Archangium violaceum: one gene and its partner. The protein of the gene in region 2 interacts with the protein of the main gene of each other region in a pairwise test. Links are inferred from orthologs where the notes say so. Each region holds a gene or a part of one and is shown on either strand. Other genes may lie near its edges.

Region 1 (6,062 bases), 4.4 Mb from region 2 along the record:
CGCACACCGGGGGGCATCCACTGGAAGCGCATGGCGGTTATCTCATTCGAGTTGAATCCCTGGGCGGCCTGAAGCTGATGGAGCTGGCCCGGCAGGCGCTTGCCGAGGATGGTGCCCCGGCGGACTCCCTGCTGACGGTGTCCGTCTACCGCCGGCGCAAGATCGTCCGGCTGGCCCTGGATGGACCCCACACGGCGGGGCGGAGGGGCTCGCACTGGTATAGCGAGCACCACACCCTGGCCCGATTGCTGTCCAGGGAGGTGGGCGTCACCGTCCACTCCTACGTGTACGACCCCCAGGAGTACGAGGAGGTCAAGGCCTTCGGAGGAGGGCAGCACGTCGGTGGGGAGCGCCTGCTGTACGACGAGGTGGAGCTTCCCGAGTGCCTGGACGGCGAGTTCGACGACGAGGCCTTCGCGCGGATGCAGGCCCAGTGGCCGATGGGCCACCTGGCGTGGGTCTTCGGGGTGGAGCGCGAGCTGCTGCTGCAACTGCACCGCATGCAGGGGACGAGGCTGGTGCTCAACGGCTCGGGGCCGGATTCACCGTCTCCCCTGGATCAGCTGCTGCGAGGCGTCCCGGCCTGAGGCCCTGAGGAGGGCCCGGCGCGAGGAGGTGCTCAGTCCTCTTCTTCGGCGAGATCGCCGTCCAGGAGGCTGACGGCCTGGCGGACGTGTTCGCTGCGGAAGTACTGGCCGAGCAGGGCGAAGGTGCCGGCGACGAGCGCCGTCAGCCCCACCGCGCTGGCGGAGACGAGCCAGGGCATGACCTGGAGGTGATCGGCGGCCGGACCCTGGAACTCGGGGAGGGTCCTCATGGCCTCGACCATGACGGGGCCCATGCGCCGGGCCACCACGGCCCCCTGGGCTCCGTCGATGGTGCGCAGCAGGGCCGCGGTGATGGCGGCTCCCCCGAGCATCCGGCGCATCCGTTCCAGGGGGAGCCCATCGGGGCGGAGCATCCGGCCCGCGGCGACGAAGACGAGGGCACAGGCCACCGAGAGCGCCCCCAGGGTGAGCGCGCGCGACTCGCGCATGGGCTCGAGCGCGGCGAGCTGCGCGTCGGCGATGCGTGCGTCGATGGAGGGATCGCCCACGATGGAGAAGTTCGACGAGCCGCTGGCCTCCCTGAATTCCGAGAGCCGGCTGAGCCCCATGGACTCACTCAGGGCGAAGAAGCCCGTGAAGGCGGAGAGCACGAGGCAGACGAACGCCGCGAAGCGGATGCCTCGCGGCAGGCCCTGGGAGGGGGAGACCGGTCGACTCACCGCTTGCTCGCCTCCACGAAGCGCAGGCGCAGGTCGGCGAGGAGGTTGTCGAAGAGCTGCTGCTCCTCGGACGTGAGGTTGCCGCGCGTCTTGTCGTGCAGCATTCCCAGCAGATCCAGGCTCTGCCGGGCGAGAATCAAATCCCGCTCGGACCTGCCCGTCTCCGGATTGGGCGCCTCACCCAGGTGGATGAGGGCGCTGGAGGCCAGGCCGATGAGGAAGGTGCTGAAGGTGATGGGCGCCTCGGGCGCGCTCTGCCGCGCCTCGCCCTTCATCACGAACGTCTCTCCGCGCTTCTCCTCGCTCATGGCGTCACTCGGCCGACTCGGAGTCCTTGTCGCCCTCGTCCTCCTCGTCCTCGAGATCCTCGTCGTCGTCCTCGTCGTCGAAGTCCTCGTCGTCGAAGTCCTCGTCGTTCTCGAGCTCGTCGTGCATCACCGTCTCGACGGGGACGGCCTTCTCGGCCACGTCCGGCAGGGACTCGATGTGGTGCTGGTACGCCTTCTCGTCCAGCTCGCCACTGCGCAGGTAGCGGTCGGCCGTGCGCTTGTCGAGGTACTTGGGGTCTGTCGTATCGGCCATCGTCAACTCCTCGGAATCTCTTGGAAAAGGGCGCGCCACCTTATAGCAGGGCTGCCCTCTGTCAACGCCACTGAACCCACACCCGTCCCGGAGCCGATGAACGTTCCCCTCGTTCCATCCCTTCCCCGAGGTTCGTTCTCGCTCGCCGAGGACATTGCCGAGCGCGTCCGGCGCCTTTCCTCTGCTTTTGACAGGGGCGCCCTGGGGGCTAGCCTCGCGAGCGGAGACGTATGACGCACAAACTTCATGGCCAGCCTCCGCGCCGGCCGAACATCGGTATCACCCCGGACTACAGCGCGAACCGGCCGGACTCGGCGTTCGCGTACTACGAGCTGAAGGTGCCCTACGCGGACGCGGTACTGCGCGCGGGGGGCCTGCCCTTCGTGCTGCCGTACTCGGACGAGCTGGCGTGCGTGGACGCGTACCTGGATCGTATCTCCGGGCTGCTCGTCACGGGCGGGGCCTTCGACATTCCGCCCGAGGCCTATGGTGAGACGGCCCGTGAGGGCATGGGGCCGCTGAAGCTGTCGCGCACCGCCTTCGAGACGGCGCTGATGCGTGGGGCGCTCAAGCGCAACATGCCGGTGCTGGGCATCTGCGGGGGCATGCAGCTGCTCAACGTGGTGCTCGGAGGCACGCTGCACCAGGACATCGGCCGCGAGGTGCAGGGGGCACACGAGCACGAGCAGAAGCACGACCGGACCCAGCCGCAGCACCCGGTGGACGTGCGAGAGGGGACGCTCCTGGCGGATGCGGTCGGCCGGGGTCAGCTGATGGTGAACTCCACGCACCACCAGGCGGCGTGCCGCATGGGCCCCCAGGTGGTGGTGAGCGCGGTGTCACCGGATGGGGTGGTGGAGGCCATCGAGTCGCCCCAGCACGCCTTCGCATTGGGTGTGCAGTGGCACCCGGAGTTGATGCTCAACACGGTGCCGGTGAACGTGGGCGTGTACCGGGCGTTCATCCAGAAGGCACGCGAGCACCGGCGGTGACTGGGGCGCCGCGCATCCTGCTGTGCGCGGGCCACGAGCCCACGGGACGAGCGGGGCTGCTCTCGGACGTGGCGGCGGTGCGGGCGCTCGGTGGGGCGCCCGTGGCGGTGCCATCCGCGCAGACGGCGCAGGGGCGGGGAACCTTCCTGTACCAGTCCACGCCGCCGCGCGTGTTGAGGGCCCAGGTGAAGGCGGCGCTCGAGCTGGGGCCGCTGCACGCGGTGAAGCTGGGCCAGGTGCCCGGGCCGTCGCAGCTGGCCGCGCTGCGCGAGGCGCTCGAGGGCGTGGACGCGTGGTGGGTGGTGGACCCGGTCGTGCGGACCTCGAGGGGCGAGTCACTCTCGAAGCTGACGCGGCGGCACTACCTGTCGCTGGCGGGACCGAAGGTGGTGCTCACCCCGAACCTGGACGAGGCGGCGTGGCTGCTCGGCGGGGGAGCGGTGCGCACGGTGGAGGAGGCTCGCGAGGCGGGGAGGGCGCTGGTGGCCCACGGCTTCGGCGCGGTGCTGGTGAAGGGCGGGCACCGGGCCACGGGGGCGGTGGACGTGCTGTGCCTGCCGGAGCGGGACGTGGTGCTGGAAGGCACTCGATTGGAGCGCCCACCCGAGCGCCGGGGGACGGGCTGTCGGCTGGCCTCGGCCTTCGCGGTGGAGCTGGGCAGGGGCAGGCCGCCCACTGCCGCCGCGCGCCGGGCGAAGGCCCATGTGACGCGCTACCTGCGCTCCGGCCGTGACTGAGCTTCCGGGATCGTAGGCCGCACGCGGCCTACTCCATGCGGGCCCGGCTCTCGAAGCGCGTGTACTCGGCGAGGAAGACCAGGTCGATGTCTCCGATGGGGCCGTTACGCTGCTTGGCGATGACGAGCTGCACGGGGATCGCCGTGGTTCCGCCACCCCCACCGCCGCCTCCTCCTCCGCCACCCCCGCCGCCGCCCTCGCCCTCGGTCTGGTCCTCGCGGTGGATGAACATCACCACGTCGGCGTCCTGCTCGATGGCGCCCGACTCACGCAGGTCCGAGAGCATCGGCTTGCCGCCCTTGCGCTCCTCCACCTTACGGCTGAGCTGCGAGAGCGCGATGATGGGCACCTCCAGCTCCTTGGCCAGCTGCTTGAGCGCGCGGGAGATCTCCGCGATTTCCAGCTGGCGGCTCTCCACCTTGCCCTTCTGGTGCATCAGCTGGAGGTAGTCGATGACGATCAGCGACAGCCGCGGATCCCTCTGCTTGAGCCGCCGCGCCTTGGCGCGCAAGTCGAACGGGGACAGGCCGCCCGAGTCGTCGATGTAGATGGGGGCGTTGTAGAGCTTGCCCGCCATCTCCTGGAACTTCTCCTCGTCATGTGGGGTGAGCCGGCCGCCGCGCAGCTTCTTCATGTCCACACGCGCGCTCGAGGCCAGCAGACGCATGAGCAGCTGATCCGCGGGCATTTCCAGGCTGAAGATGGCCGCAGCCTTCGGCTCCTCCGCGAGCCCCACGTGCGTGGCGATGTTCATCGCGAAGGACGTCTTTCCGCAGCCGGGGCGCGCCGCGAGGATGATGAGCTCGCCGCCGTGCAGTCCCGTGAGCTGGTTGTCCAGGTCGACGTAACCCGTCGACAGGCCGGTGATGCCCGTCGTCGCGGTCTTCATCTTGTCCAGGAGGTCCAGCGTGTGCTCCATCAGCTCGCTGACGGGCCGCAGATCTCCCTCGCGCTTCTTCTCCGCCAGGTTGAAGACCTTGCGCTCGGCCTCGTCCAGCAGCACGTCCAGCTCGCCCGTCTCCTGGCTCGCGAGCTCCTGGATCTCCCGCCCCACGCCGGCCAGCCTCCGCCGGATGGCCTGGTCCTTGACGATCTTCGCGTACTGGATGACGTTGCCCGGCACGGGCACCATCTGGTCCAGGCTCATCAGGTAGGCCGGGCCACCCACTCCCGCCAGCTGCCCGAGCACCTTCAGCTCCTCGGCCAGCGTCAGGTGGTCCACCTGCCGTGAGGAGCCGTCCAGCTTGAGCATCGCGGCGAAGATCTGCGAGTGCGCCGGACTGGCGAAGTCGTCCGGGTGCACCACCTCCGCGATGCTGGCGACGATCGTGTTGTCCGCGAGCACCGCGCCCAGCACCGCGCGCTCCGCGGCGAGGTCCTCGTGGGATTTCCTGCCACCGGTCCGAATATCGAGGATGTTGTCCATGGGTGCCCGGCCAGTATACCGCGTCGCTACAGGTCTGTAGCGAGCACCTTGGCAGCGGCCTCCGACATGCCAGGGCGGGTGGACTGGCTCCCTCCCGCAAAAGGAAGGGCCGCCCGGGAGTCGAATCCCGGACGGCCCTGGTGCTTCACAGGCGGGGGGAGGGCTCAGGCCTCCGCCGCGACCTCGACCTTGATCTTCGCCGCCACGTCGCGGTGCAGCCGCAGCTCCACCTCGTACTGACCCGTGGCCTTGATGGGCTCGGCCAGGTGCAGCTGGCGGCGGTCCACCGTCTGGCCCTGGGCGGCGAGCGCCTCGGCGATGTCCAGCACGGTGACGGAGCCGTACAGCTTGTCCTGCTCACCCACCTTGCGGCGGATGGTGACCTTCACCGCGCCCAGCTTCTTGGCCTGCTCCTCGGCGGCGCCCTTCAGCTTGGCGTTGCGCGCCGAGATGACAGCGCGCTCGTGCTCGAGCTGGCGCACGTTCTGCTCGGTGGCCAGCACCGCGAGCTTGCGCGGCAGCAGGTAGTTGCGGCCGAAGCCGTCCTTCACCGTCACGAGCTCCCCGGACTTGCCCAGGTTCGCGACGTCCTCACGAAGAATGACCTTCATGTGATGTCTCCGTTCGTTCGAGGGGCCGGGCTAGCCGACCATCGCGTTGTAGGGGAGCAGCGCCAGGCCGCGAGCGCGCTTGATCGCGGTGGCGATCTCACGCTGGTGCTTGGCGCAGTTACCGGAGATGCGGCGGGGGATGATCTTGCCGCGCTCGGTGACGAAGTACTTCAGGGTCGACTGATCCTTGAAGTCCACCTTGGCGTTCTTCTCGGCGCAGAAGCGGCAGACCTTCTTGCGGCCGAAGCCACGGCCACCACGCTTCTCGTCATCACCACCCGCGCCGCCGCCGCGGCCACCGTCCCTGTCACCCCTGTCCCTGTCCCCGCCACGCGGAGCGTTCCTATCATTGCCGATCATGAGTGTTCTCTCGTCTCTGGAATGGGTCCGTGGAAGACGACCGGGATGGCACTAGGCCTCCTCGGTGGTCTCCTCATCCGCCTCGGG
Region 2 (6,078 bases):
CAGCTCCAGCGTGTTGTCGGTGTCATCCCGGGTGAAGCGGGCCTTCACCCGGAGGCTATAGCCCACGAGGGGCTCGCCACTGGCCACCTCTTCGGCCTTGGCCTTGTCCAGACGGAAGTCGATGCGCTTGTAGGTACCCGCGGGCAGGCGCAGACCGGACAGATCCGGCAGGGTGGTACCCGTCATCAGGTCCACGATGAGGGGGCCGGGGATGAGCACCGTCCCCGAGCCGCTGCCGGACTCGCCGCCCTTGCAGGTGGCGCCCGAGAGCAGGCCGCGCACCTCGGCGCACTTCGTCCCCTGGGGGAGCTCCAGGCGGATGTCCTTCAGGTGGATGCGGGCCTCCGTCAGCGTGAAGGTGACGCCGTCGCTGGAGCGGAACGTGGGAGCCTCGAGGGGAGCCGGCGTCTCCGCGCCCTGGACGAGCGCACGGGCGGCCTGGGCGGACTGGGACTCGTTGACGGAGAAGCGCAACGAGGCGCCCTCTCCACCCCCACAGGCGGTGACGGCCAGGGTGGCGGCGGACAGCAATGTCTGACGGAGCGAAGGGGCGCGAAGGTTCATGGGCTCGTGGGTGCGGTACCAGGGACGTCCGGCCACGTCTTCGGGCCACCGCGCCTGGATGACCCCCGAGGTCGAAGAGCGGCCACTCGCACCGGAGCTCACCGCCCCCAGGCCGGGGCGGCTCAGTCTCCGACGATGCCCACGCGCACGCGGTGGAGCTCGTTGCTGGTGGCCACCTTGAGGGTGAAGTCCGCCACGTCCTCGGGGTACACCTGACGGCCGCCCGTGGGCAGCGCCTCCACGGCGGTGCGGTACTTGCCCGTCTTCACGCCGCTGGGCATGACGGGCGGGCACACCACCACCCAGTCCAGTCCGCTCTCCTGGAGCACCTGCAGGGCGCCGCGGTGATCCTCGAAGGCGTAACGCAGGAAGGGCGGCAGGCCGTGCTCTCCAGTGAGGCCACCCGCCGGGTGGGGCAGCAGTCCCGCCGCGCCCACCGTCACGAGCCGCTGGACACCCTCGGCCTTCATCGCCGCCACGATGGACCGGGTGGCCTGCGTCACCACCGTCACCGCGTGCGTCGCGTCGCGCGCCCCGATGGCGCTCACCACGACCTCCGAGCCGCGCACCGCCTCGGCCACGGCGGTGCCGTCCTCCAGGCTGCCCTTCTTCACGAACAGCCGCCCATGCTTCACTCCCAGCCGCTGCGGGTCCCTCACATAGGCCGTCACCTCGTGCCCCTGCGCCACCGCATCGTGCACCAGCGTGTGCCCGACCCGACCCGTCGCTCCGAAGACCGTCAACCGCATGGGTGTTACTCCTCCGTGACCCGTTCCCCGAGCGGAGGGCCGGTCCGGTGGGTGTCGCGGAGTCCGCTCTGGCTCCATCACCCTCGGCCCTGCCAGGAACGAGCGCGGCCCGTCATATAGCGCTCCTGGTGCCGGGTTGTCCGCAAGAGCCTCTGGCCCTAGGGGGTCTCGAGCGTCCGGGGCGCCTGGGCCAGGCCCTCGACCCCGGTCGTCTGCTTCCTCACGTCCTCCCGTTGGCCCTGGAGGGCCTGCGTGTTGTCACGGATGCGCTCACCGTACAGCTCGAGCGTCTGCTCCACGATTTCCAGGCGTGCGTTGTGCCGGTCGAACCGTTCGGAGAACTCGGTCCGGAGCTTGTTCGTCTCGAAGTACAAGGTTGTGAGCACCGACTCCTGCGTCTTCTGCAGGGATTGTTCGAGCTGCCCCTGGAGTCGGACGAGCCGCTCCTGGTTGTCGTGTCGGAGACCCTGGAGATCCGCGGCCAACTGCAGGTCTCGTATCCTGCTGGCGGCGGCTTCATGGTCTACCTTGAGCGTCAACTCCTTGAGTTGCTGCTCCGTACGCTGCTGGCCGTGCTCCAACGATTGCAGGCGCTGGTCCATGCCCTGCAGGCGCTGTTCCAGGAGTTGCTGGCCTTGCTCCAGGCGCTGCTGGCCCTGCTCCATCAGGGTCAGGATCCGCTGCTCGCCCGGCGTGAGGGAATGCTCTCCCACTCCCGTGGGAACCGACATGGAACGATCCATCGACACACACCTCCCGTGGTGACTTCGCGAGTAGGTTGACTCATCAAGTCACCTCAAGTCAAGTCACCAGTCAGGTCAGGTGTACGGACTTCAGCTCGGGGCCGCATACCCTCACCCCGTCCCTCTCCCAGGGGGAGAGGGGAGGGGGGCTCACTCTCCCGTCAGCCTTGCTTCCAGCTCGTCCAGCTCGCGCTTCACCGCCGCGTCCGTCTCCCGCAGCTTCTCCACCTTGCGCACCGCCGAGATCACCGTCGAGTGGTCCTTGCTGAACCTCGCGGCGATCTCCGGGAACGAGCCCTTCGTCAGCTTGCGGCTCAGGTACATCGCCACCTGCCGCGCGTGCGCCAGCGCCTTGTGCCGCCGGTCCTCCTTCAACGCCTCCACCGGCACCTTGTAGTAGCGGGCCACTTCCTTCTGGATGCTCTCCACGTCCACGACCTGCCGCGTCGGCAGCACGTCCTTGAGCACGTGCGAGGCGAAGTCCACCGTCACCGGGTGCCTCGACAGCGAGTGGATGGCGCTCACCTTCACCAGCGCCCCCTCCAGCTCCCGCACGTTCTTCTGGAAGCTCCGGGCGATGAAGTGCGCCACCTCGTCCGGCAGATCCAACCCCTCCATCACCGCCTTCTTCTGGAGGATGGCCACCCGCGTCTCGAAGCTCGGCTCCTGGATGTCCGTGATGAGCCCCATGCTGAAGCGGCTGCGCAGCCGCTCCTCCAGCCCGGGCACCTCCGCCGGCACCATGTCGCTCGTGAGGATGATGGCCTTGCCCTGCTCGTGCAGTGTGTTGAACGTGTGGAAGAACTCCCGCTGCGTCTCTTCCTTGCGTCCCAGGAACTGCACGTCGTCGATCATCAGCACGTCGCACTCTTCGCGGAACTTCCGGCGGAACTCCGGCATCCGCTGCTCGCGCACGCTCTCGATGTACTCGTTGGTGAACTGCTCGCTCGACAGGTACACCACCCGCTGCGTCTGATCCCTCTCCCAGATTTTATTGCCGATGGCGTGCAGCAGGTGCGTCTTGCCCAGCCCCGTCCCACCATAGATGTAGAGCGGGTTGTAGGCCCGGCCCGGGCTCTCGGCCACCGCGTGCGCGGCCGCCGCGGCGAGCTGGTTGCTGTCGGCCACCACGAAGCTCTGGAAGGTGAAGCGGGCGTTGAGCCGGGGCGGCCGGGTCCCCGCGGACTTGACCTCCGGTGCGAGTTTGAGCTCCGGCGGAGGCGCCAGGCCCGGCACCACCTCGTAGCCCAGCCGGGCGGGCGTGTCCGTCACCCGCGCCAGCGTCGACTCGAGCAGCCCCCGGTAATGGTCATCCACCCAGTCCTGGTAGAACCGGTCCGGCACCGCCAGCACCAGCGTGTCCCCGCGCACCTCCAGGGGCTGCATCTTTCCGATCCACCCGAGCGCGTAGTCCCGCTTGTCCTGCTTCAGGCAGTCCAGCATCCTTTCCCAGAGAATCTCGGCACTTGGCGGTGGGGGCAGGGTTTGGGCGAGCGCGTTCACGGTAGGGCTCCGATGCGCTGGTGGATCACCAGGCAGGGGGCCGTCCGTGCTAACAGCCCCCCCCTGGGCGATCAAGTTTGCGGCCCCTACCCCAGACATTCCGCACCCCTACGGCCCCCCTTCTGATCGCAGCGCCCGGCGCGGAATCCCCCGCCCCCTCCAACGGTTGTGGCCCCAGCGTTCCCACTCCCACCCCGCTTCACCCCGGGTGTGGGGTGCAAAAGGGTGGCCTCCATCCCCGATCGGACAGGCGGGAGTGATCCGGCGTTGACTTGGGTGGGAGATCGGGTTACGAGCGCCGCCTTCCTTTGCTTTATGGATAAGGGTGCCCGCCCGTGCGGTGGGCGCCCCGTCGTCCCAGGAGTTCAGCCGTGTCCAAGCGCACCTACCAGCCCTCGAAGATCAAGCGCAACCGCACCCACGGGTTCCGCAAGCGCAACTCCACCCGCGCGGGCCAGGACGTCCTCAGCCGCCGCCGCGCCAAGGGCCGCAAGCGCCTGGTGGTCTCCGCTTACAAGAAGTAGCCGGGACGCTCGCGTGAAGGCCGAGGGCCAGGCGCCACCTCGCGACGAGCGCTTTCCCAAGGCCCTGCGCCTGCTCCGGCGGCGCGAGTTCCTCGAGGTCCAGGAGAACGGTCAGAAGATTCCCTCCGACTGTCTCCTGGGGCTCGCCAGGCCCAACGGACGGCCCTACAGCCGCGTGGGCCTCACCGTCTCCACCAAGGTGGGCAATGCCGTGGTGCGTGCCCGCCTGCGTCGGCTCCTGCGAGAGCTCTTCCGCAAGCGCCGCCAGCAATGGCCTTCCGGTGTGGACGTAGTCCTGGTCGTGCGTCAGTCCGCCAAGGACGCATCCTTCCCGGAAATGTCGCGCGCCTTCGATGGAGTCACCCGCAAGCTGCAGAGGTTGTTTCCGTCAGGCCCCCGGGAGTCCGCCCGATGAGCCCGCTCGCCTACCTGCTCGCGCTCCCCATCCGTTTCTACAAGCGGTGGCTGTCGCCGTTGCTGCCCCCGGCCTGCCGCTTCCACCCCACCTGCTCCGTGTACGCCCTGGAGGCGCTGAAGAAGCATGGTGCCCTCCGCGGTGTGCGCCTCATCGTCTGGCGCCTGCTGCGCTGCCAGCCCTTCCACCCCGGCGGCTTCGACCCCGTTCCCTGACCGCCTCTCTTATATGAACGATCTGGATCCGCTCTCGCCCAACTCGGCTGACTCCCAACGGCGACTGCTGGTGGCACTCGCGCTCGCGATGGGCCTCACCTTCGCCTACACCTTCCTCCTCTCGAAAAACGCGCCACCGCCCGAGGCCGGAGTCGCGGACGCCGGGCAGATGGTCGCCGCCACCGACGCGGGCACACCCGCTCCCACCGCCGGTGGGGACACGGGGACGGCGGGGACGCCGCCGCCCGCCGGGACGGGCACCGAGGGGGCCGTGGCCGACGCCGCGCCGCCTCCGCCCGTGCGCACGCTGAACTTCGAGCGTCAGTGGGCGCACTACACCTTCTCCACCCAGGGCGCGGGCCTCACCTCGGCGGTGCTCCAGGGCGAGAAGATGCGCGAGCAGCAGCAGGTCTCCATCGCCGAGGGCTACAAGCTGCTCTTCGGGGGCAAGGTGCCGCCGCCGCCTCAGATGAACCTGGCGCAGCCGGTGCAGGGCCAGGCGCTGCCGCTGGCCATCTCCATCACGGGCCCCCAGCCCCTGCCGGCCGACGCGCGCTACGCGGTGGCCGAGACGGACGCGAGCCAGGGCGCCACCACCTTCACCACGCGCCAGGGGCCGTGGGAGGTGACCAAGAGCATCCAGTGGCCGAAGGAGGGCTTCGAGCTCCTCTACACCCTCGAGGTGAAGAACGTCTCGGGGCAGCCGGTCACCGGTGAGCTGCAGGTGCACTACAACCGCGCCATCAGCCCGGACAGCGAGCACGCCCCGTCCTTCTTCGGCGGCGTGGGCAACCTCAGCTACGCCTCGTGCCACGTGGGCGAGGAGAAGCACAAGCTGGCGCCGGATCAGGGTCAGCCGGAGCCGGAGGAGCTGCGCGGCCCGGTGCACTTCTTCGGCATCGACCAGCAGTACTTCCTCTCCGCGCTCTACCCGCTCGAGGGCGCGCAGCAGGGCCGCTGCGAGCTCGTGGCCACCCCCGAGGCGCGCGGCGTCGTCGCCAGCTTCCCGCTCACCGCCGCCGCCGGCCAGACGGTGACGTACCGCTTCGGCGGCTACCTGGGGCCGAAGGATCCGGACCTGCTCGGCGCCGTGCCCGGCCCGGCCGTGCGCGAGGCCGCCGGCCTCACCGCCTCCGCCTACGCCCCTCAGCTCACGGAGACGATCGACTACGGCATGTGGGCGGTCATCGCCAAGCTGCTGGTCACCATCATGAAGTTCTTCCACGGCCTGGTGGGCAACTGGGGCGTGGCCGTCATCCTGCTCACCGTGTTGGTGAAGACGCTCCTCTTGCCCCTCACCCACCGCTCCATGGTCAGCATGGAGGCCATGAAGAAGCTCCAGCCGCGCGTGGATGAGATTCGCAA

Evidence for each region.
Region 1: the proteins of dnaA (region 2) and dnaB interact in binary tests that used the Escherichia coli proteins (3 or more experiments, as listed by UniProt). The link is inferred for Archangium violaceum from one-to-one orthologs.

What each region holds. Positions count from the first base shown.
Region 1 is NZ_CP069338.1:7,689,007-7,695,068, forward strand. What follows is about bases 2,806-5,605. They hold dnaB (replicative DNA helicase), read right to left. Parts: upstream 5,005-5,605; coding sequence 3,607-5,004; downstream 2,806-3,606. Other genes in these bases: JQX13_RS32950 (gamma-glutamyl-gamma-aminobutyrate hydrolase family protein), read left to right, coding at 2,806-2,841; thiD (bifunctional hydroxymethylpyrimidine kinase/phosphomethylpyrimidine kinase), read left to right, coding at 2,838-3,578; rplI (50S ribosomal protein L9), read right to left, coding at 5,169-5,605. In the rest of the region: JQX13_RS32930 (hypothetical protein), read left to right, coding at 78-587; JQX13_RS32935 (hypothetical protein), read right to left, coding at 620-1,267; JQX13_RS32940 (DUF1844 domain-containing protein), read right to left, coding at 1,264-1,575; JQX13_RS32945 (hypothetical protein), read right to left, coding at 1,580-1,849; more of JQX13_RS32950, read left to right, coding at 2,080-2,805; more of rplI, read right to left, coding at 5,606-5,615; rpsR (30S ribosomal protein S18), read right to left, coding at 5,646-5,975; rpsF (30S ribosomal protein S6), read right to left, coding at 6,027-6,062. UniProt on the Escherichia coli protein: The main replicative DNA helicase, it participates in initiation and elongation during chromosome replication. Travels ahead of the DNA replisome, separating dsDNA into templates for DNA synthesis.
Region 2 is NZ_CP069338.1:3,308,464-3,314,541, forward strand. The notes cover bases 1,384-4,199. They hold dnaA (chromosomal replication initiator protein DnaA), read right to left. Parts: upstream 3,560-4,199; coding sequence 2,207-3,559; downstream 1,384-2,206. Other genes in these bases: JQX13_RS14280 (hypothetical protein), read right to left, coding at 1,472-2,056; rpmH (50S ribosomal protein L34), read left to right, coding at 3,931-4,083; rnpA (ribonuclease P protein component), read left to right, coding at 4,097-4,199. In the rest of the region: JQX13_RS14270 (hypothetical protein), read right to left, coding at 1-564; JQX13_RS14275 (NAD(P)-dependent oxidoreductase), read right to left, coding at 687-1,313; more of rnpA, read left to right, coding at 4,200-4,498; membrane protein insertion efficiency factor YidD, read left to right, coding at 4,495-4,713; membrane protein insertase YidC, read left to right, coding at 4,727-6,078. UniProt on the Escherichia coli protein: Plays an essential in the initiation and regulation of chromosomal replication. Binds in an ATP-dependent fashion to the origin of replication (oriC) to initiate formation of the DNA replication initiation complex once per cell cycle.